Regions from separate parts of the Pelotomaculum sp. PtaB.Bin117 genome, predicted to be linked through region 1. Evidence: riboswitches for the same ligand, from Rfam matches in the RefSeq annotation. Region 1 holds a riboswitch; the other holds the start of a gene.
What was found. A riboswitch is a leader RNA that binds a small molecule or an ion and turns the genes downstream of it on or off. The one in region 1 is predicted to bind cyclic di-AMP.
Positions count from the first base shown of each region.

Region 2: it holds a riboswitch for cyclic di-AMP, as region 1 does, so the genes downstream of both, A4E54_RS08225 (hypothetical protein) here and A4E54_RS11095 (cell wall hydrolase) in region 1, are expected to answer to the same signal.

Region 1 is NZ_MVQM01000151.1:17,745-21,315, forward strand. Features, by position in the region: gene A4E54_RS11090 (5' nucleotidase, NT5C type) at 2-634, opposite strand; gene A4E54_RS11095 (cell wall hydrolase) at 850-1,656, opposite strand; cyclic di-AMP (ydaO/yuaA leader) riboswitch at 1,657-1,826, opposite strand; gene A4E54_RS11100 (DUF2512 family protein) at 1,886-2,257, opposite strand; gene A4E54_RS11105 (zinc-ribbon domain-containing protein) at 2,322-2,702, opposite strand; gene A4E54_RS11110 (ribonuclease HI family protein) at 2,825-3,250, opposite strand; gene A4E54_RS11115 (AbrB/MazE/SpoVT family DNA-binding domain-containing protein) at 3,533-3,571, shown strand, end outside.
Region 2 is NZ_MVQM01000119.1:6,619-10,189, forward strand. Features, by position in the region: gene recD2 (SF1B family DNA helicase RecD2) at 1-357, shown strand, start outside; gene A4E54_RS08215 (SOS response-associated peptidase) at 472-1,140, shown strand; gene A4E54_RS08220 (hypothetical protein) at 1,208-1,432, opposite strand; cyclic di-AMP (ydaO/yuaA leader) riboswitch at 1,703-1,859, shown strand; gene A4E54_RS08225 (hypothetical protein) at 1,866-2,267, shown strand; gene A4E54_RS08230 (sigma factor-like helix-turn-helix DNA-binding protein) at 2,629-3,003, shown strand; gene A4E54_RS08235 (hypothetical protein) at 3,039-3,515, shown strand.

The DNA of each region.
Region 1 (3,571 bases):
CTCAAGTTAAAGCTGTGCCGGCAGGCGGAACAACCGCCTTTATATAATCATTTTTATTAAAACAAGAAGCCGCCGGCTGTTGTGATTCTGTAACCAGGGTCTTGTAAATTTCGAGCCATGAATATCTGCGGTGAATGAGCTCCGGTAAATCTCCCCGGTTGTATGGAGCATCAATCAGTATGACCGGTATTCCCACCGCGCTTAACTTTAAACCAACCTCAAGCGTGTCCTCCACCATTACGTCCAGCCCGATTTTCAGGCAAGTATCATCTTTCTCGTAGCTGCCGATAAGCAACAGCTCGTCATAAAGCATACCATACTGCTGCAGCCAAGCCTGTGTTTCCCGCCTGTACACTTCTTTTCTGGCCGTGATGATATAAATATTATGATATTTTTTGATCCTGCTAAGATAATGCGCGGCGTCTTTTACCGGACAGGGGGCGGACATCAAAAACCGGCCTCTTTGTTCAATAAATGCTTTTAATTCAACAGGCGTAATATTAAACGTCTGGATAATATCATAGAGATGAACCTCTTCGACTTGCTTGTTTTTATTAAAAAAACGATTAAGTTCCCGAACCCATAAAGGCAGGCTGTCTGCCAAAACGCCATCAATATCCACCCCGACTCGCATTAATATCCCCCTTCAAGTGTGGGTTTCCATATTATTTGTAGTAAAATCAGTATATGTCAAACTATCGCAAATTGTCAATTGCGGTGCAAGAAGTAAAAACCCTCAGAATTATTGACTGCCGGCCAGTCGCAAACAAAAAAATAAGGCCCGTAAAACAGACCTTATTTGGCATGGGTGTTAGCTATTAAAGTACTGATAAGGATAAAACACTGTTGTTAATAAGTAAAAACAACATCTCCAATAACCGCGCTCACAGGCCTGGACCACAGCCAGCTATTACTGACCTTACTCCCGGCAAAGAAATAAAGCGCTCCGTTGCTCGGGTCTTCCCCGTTCAACGCATCCTTAGCCGCCTGAATGGATTGGTAACTTGCCGGTTTGTCAATCCATCCGTTCATGACCGGTTCGAACTGGTAGGTACCATTATCATATTGATAAATAATATCTTCTATCGTTTTTGGAAATTCAGAGCTGTACAACCGGTTCAACACCACAGCCCCAACCGCGACTTTTCCCGCATACGATTCGCCGTCAGCCTCAGCCGTAATTAAACGGGCCAAAAGGTCGACCTCCGCCGACGACGGCCTCTGGAAATAGCCTCCCCGGCTTACTCCGGACGCGGTATTTCTTACAGGGGCGCCGGAGGACCCGGGAATTGCCAGAACCATACCCGCGCAAATCGTGGTATCGCTCAGGCCGTTGGCCAGCATGATATCCTGATAGCTCACCCCGTACCTTTGGGCAATCAAATAAAGGCTGTCTCCCTCCGTGACGCTGTAATTAGAACTATCACTGCCGTAGTCACTTTCCGGAATATAAATCTGCTGCCCCGGGAAAATAAAAGAATCCTGAATTCCATTGGCCTCCTTCAGGGAATCCAAAGAGACGCCGTAATCCACGCTGATAGAATAAAGGCTCTCTCCGGGCGATACATTGTGAATAGCGGCATCAGCGACGGCCGGTACTGCATACACCCCCAACAACAATAAAAAACCTGACAGAATACGACAAACAAAATGCAATAAAAACCCCTCCTTCGCCTCCGGGGTTAGCTGAAGGGTTCGGGTTGAGGGCACCCTACCTCGATCACCGCCGGTCATTTACGCCTTCCGTCCAACGGTTAATCAGGATTCACCCCAAAAAATTTTTTCCCCCGTACCCCGGTTTACCGGGGATTCGGCTTTATTTCACAATTATATCAGTCCTTAGAATATCTGGCCATATCACAAATATTAGCATTTTTTTATCCACTTAAGGCTTAATCTTCCCCTGATATAATAATCTGGCCAGATAACGGCCGTGGTAATACCATTCGCCAAGCCCAATCAGGAGGGCGATAATCATCAGGCCCGGCACCGGAGGATTGACATTTTCCACAACCCGCGTCACCTCCCAAGTCACTGCCAGGGCGATAACAGCGTCAGATACCGCAGCCAAGCGGTTTCCATATAGCGGCAAAACTATTAAATCAGCAATAATATAGGCCGCCAAAGTTAAGACCACTGCCGCGACCACAGCCGTCAAAGTGGTTGTATTAGCCGCCAACGGCAATATTAACCCTAACACGGTAACGCTCAAAAGAAATTTTGTCAAGATAGCGTTAAAATGTTTGTTTTTAAACATTAAATTCCTCCCGGAATTGATATTTTTTCAAAAAAATAACCCCTGCGGGGTTATCTCACTCGGTTTAGTCATGATCAATTACTTTAGTCCCGCAATTAAAGCAAAAATTGGCGGCGGCGGGCAGCTCCGTCTGGCACTCGGAACATATCAGCGACTTCGGCAGAAGTTTGGTTATTTGCTCTTCGAATTCAGCGATATCATCCTCCAGTGCCTTTGTAGCGTCTAGAAGACGCTTTATCTCTTCCTCAATACCTTCCTCGCCCTTATGCCGCAGATAAACCAGATTACCCAGGGCTGAAAAGTTATTTTCCATCTCCTTTTCCAACTTGCTTATCTCATACTTTAGCTTGGCCGCACCGACAAGATCACTTGATTTTTTACTAATTGTCTTAGCCCCTTCACTGATTGTCTTGGCGCTTTCGCTAACCTTTTTAAAAATCTCCATATTGGCACCTCCTCATTATTAATGGTATAAACACGTAATTCTAGACAACTCCCTTATTTTCCTTCTTTTTCTATTGCGGGTACAATTTATTTCTTCATACGATTTAATAAAAACAGGTTTAACTATGCATGATAATGATCAAGCTCACGATTGACCGCCGCATCGGCCAGCCTATTCTCTTCTCTGGGCACATGGTGCAGGGTTACTTTGAGATTCGGATTTTTCGCAAGATTTTCCCATACCCGTCCGGCTATCTCAAAGAGGTCAGGAGTTTTAATCTTGTACTGATGATTAAACTGGCGCACCACTAATTCACTGTCCGACCGTACTTCAGCCTCAATTTTTCCATGCCTCCGGGCCAAATGGATCAGCGCCGCAACCGCCCCTTCCAAGGCGCTCCACTCAGCATAATTATTGGTTAACTTAGTCCCCAGGAACTTGCTTTTTGTGGCAAGCACCTGACCCGCCTCATCAGTAATAACCATCGCGGCAGCCGCATTCCCCGGATTACCGCGGCTGCCGCCATCAATATTCACAAATAATTTCAAAAAGATTCACCCCTGACTTTACTGGTATCTGCCACCGGTTTTTACCGGTCGTGGTGATCCCTTGAAGAATACTACAAATTCACTTGCAAAGCAAGTTTACAGCTATACGTTATGATAGCTGCAAATATTACGGCGGATAGGGCAGACGTATCCAGAACATGAACTTTACATTAACTGAATAATTTTTTAAACAATTATTAACAGAAAGTATTTACTTTCAATGGTATCATCTGGTATAATATCAATGTAATAATTTGTCGAAAAAAGGGGAGGCATGTAGCAATGAAAGCAACGGGATTGGTCAGGAAAATAGACGACCTC
Region 2 (3,571 bases), on a different contig from region 1:
GACAAAGAAGTGTTTAACGGGGATATGGGGCGTGTTGTTTCCATTGATCAAGAAGAACAGGAAATCCAGGTAGATTTTGACGGAAGGGTGGTTGTTTACGAGTTTGCGGAAATAGACGAGTTGGTGGCGGCCTACGCCATCTCCATTCATAAATCTCAGGGCAGTGAATACCCGGCTGTAATTATCCCGGTTATGACTCAACACTACATGCTTCTCCAGAGAAATCTGATTTATACGGGAATCACCAGGGGGAAAGAACTGGTAATAATTGTCGGCAGCAAAAAGGCGTTGGCTATAGCCGTTAGAAATAATAAACCCCAAAAACGCTACACCAGGTTGAGAGAAAGATTATTGTGAATGCCTAGGATTACAGAAGTCAGAATAAGAAATGGCCTTTCTCCCCGTAAATATTCTGAGTTCTAACTCCTGAATGCTGAATACTTGATTAATAATAGATTGGAGTGTCCTGACTTGTGTGGACGTTTTACTCTATCGACCGAACCGGACGAACTGAGAATTCACTTTATGCTTGAGGAAAGCTTTGAGCACACCCCACAATATAATATTGCGCCGGGCGCCGATATACCGGTGATTATCAATAATTCCGGAGTGAGAAAAGTCTCCTTGATGCACTGGGGGTTGGTTCCCCGCTGGTCTAAAGATAAGAAAGCCGGCTACAAGATGATTAACGCCAGGGCGGAGACAGTCGAGCAGAAACCCGCTTTCAGGGATGCCTTTATGCGCCGGCGCTGCCTGGTTCCAGCCGACGGTTTTTTTGAATGGCGCAGGGAGGGAGGCAAGAAGGCCCCAATGTATATCACCCTGCCGGGCAAGTCGCTTTTTGCCTTCGCGGGCATCTGGGACTGCTGGAAGGCGCCTGACGGCAAAATCATTAATTCCTGCAGCATCATTACCACCGCGGCCAACGCGTTGATGAGAGACATTCATGACCGGATGCCTGTGATACTGGCCGGGGAGAGTGAATACAAAGCATGGCTGAAAGCGGAACGTGTAAGGGCAAGAGAACTGCTGCGGCCATATAAAGGTATCTTAACTGCTTATAATGTGTCAACGATAGTTAATTCACCAGGGATGAACAGTCCGCTCTGCATAGAAAGAACTGAATTTCAGCCGCGCTAGGCCCTTCCGTCGGATTGGACAGGCATTCAGCCGGTGAAAGGCTAAAGAAATTGTCCGCTGTTCATATTCATGTTTTTAATTCCATGATCATTTTTGATAAAAGCAGGAAATTAATTTTATTGTGGTAATCGATTGCAGCGTCAATACAGTCTAGGACAGCTATTAGAGTTAACTTTGTTACGTTTAATTTTGGCGGTTTGAAAATTTTATCAACTCCCAGAACACGATCAAAATAGTCCTGCAAACTACCGTCTATATTTGGATTAAGGTAATAGTCGTCTACGTTATCCAATGTGTTAGCCTCCAAATAATACTCACTCGTGCTTTTTATTTTATTATATGCCACGTTAGCGCCGGTTGCCATTTTTATGATACTTAGGTGCAATGAATAAGGCGGGAGGGTATGAGATATGATGATGGAATATAAACCCTTGTTATTTTGATATTTAGTAAAGATATTTTATTATTAGCATACTTCGCCTCTATCGTTTAAACAGTAACTAAGGAGGATATCTTAATTTTGCTATTGAATCGTGAAGTATAGTATACTCAACCACAGCTGACTATATATTTGCCGAATCCCAGAAATTAATCAACTGGGTACGGGGGAACCATTCGTGGGGGTGAATCCCAAGTTACCATTATTAATGGTGAACTTGGGTAGGGTTTCTTTAACCGAACCCGTCAGCTAACCTCGGAGGCGACAAAAGAAAGGGGAAAAGAATATGGTCAGAATCAAACGTATCCTTTTTGTAATCGCACCTTGTCTCTTATTGCTTTTTGGTGTACTGGCTAGCGCTAGTGCTGCATCGCCGGCAGATTTGTTGCAAAATTGCGCATCAGGGCAATGCTTTAACACCAACAGCCTGCAATGTGGCACTAATATGCAACAGCAAGCTGGGCTGTCAAGTTTGTTGCAAAATTGCGCATCGGGGCAATGTTTGAGCACCAACAGCCCGCAATGTGGCACTAACGCGCAACAGCAAGCTGGGCTGTCAAGTCTGTTGCAAAATCTCTCATCAGGGCAATGTCTGGGCACCAACAGCCCGCAATGTGGTGCTAACATACAGCAGCTAACTCCATCATCTGTTGCTTCAATGTTTAATTTATTTAATGCCGCAAGATAACATAAATACAAAACATTGCCTGTGGTACAGTAAAAATTCCAAACAATATTATTAGATTTTAGTTTAAAAACCGGTGGAACTCCCCCCAGTTTTTTTATCCAGCTTTTGTATGCAGTTCTGTTTACTTGGGTTGCCAAGGTGTGCTTTCTGAAGCTATTGACAGCTATCCAGACCTTGGCCAGAAAAACTGGAGGTCTAAGCGATAAAGCTTAGGCCTCTTTTTTATTCAAGAAAAGGGGGTGGCAAGGGTGGAAGACTTGATCCGAGAATATAAGAATCACTGAGAGAGTTTCGCGAAAGTAAGGTAAATCCTTTGATTCGTGGCAGTATAATCTCGGATACTGAGTGGACAATTAAGCTTATGGAAACGGGGCATATACCTGGAACAAAGTGGATTGTGGTCCGCTGGAGTCAGGCAAAACGGGAAGTGCCAGTTGATCCGCTTGAGATGGCCAGGTATATCCAGAATAGAGAACCCGCTGAAGCTGCCCCTGAATGGATGTTGGACCTGTTAGATAAACTTACAAAATCTTTGACCCCTCTTGAAAAGGATGCTTATGAATTGGTTCGCGGAAGAGGATATTCTTTCTCACAAGCTGCCCAGTTATTGGGTTGTTCTAAGGCATCAGTCCAAAGCTACATCAAGCGTGCAGAGAAAAAAATACAGCTTGCCATACGATTGCAAACTATAAGTAAAGGGATTTGCTTGCCAGAAGGAAAAGTATTCCGTTTGTAGAATTATGATGACAAAATAGGATACGGGGGCAATAAATGGCACAGGGTAAACTTCGATTAAAGAATAAAGAGCGCACGTTACTGCTAAATAGTCAAGTTATTGAAGATTATCCATGGTTCCATGATTTATTAAAATCCAACCAAAGGATAACAGAAGAACTTATTGATAGTCTTTCCATCGACTATCAAAGATTTTTTGACAATATGTTAAATAAAGTAATTGGGCAAGCAACGGTAGAATGGGAGGGGAATCCGCAGCATCCTGTTGATGACCTTGAAGACAAAAGGACTCCATGTACACTTTGTGGTCAACCAACCAGATGGGTTTTTTATATTTTTAACAAATGGAATGGTAAAAATATTAATGTTGGTAGTGAGTGTGTTAAGCATTTTGGAATCAGTGTAGATAAAACAGGTTTGACGGTCGATCAACTAACAAAAAGAGCAACCCGTGCCATGGATTTTAGGGCTAATGAGTTAGTGGTTTATGATAAGACATATGGTAATATGTAATTGTTTCGTTAAAAGAATTTGCAGAAAAGTTTAAAAAGATTGCCATTGGTATTTAT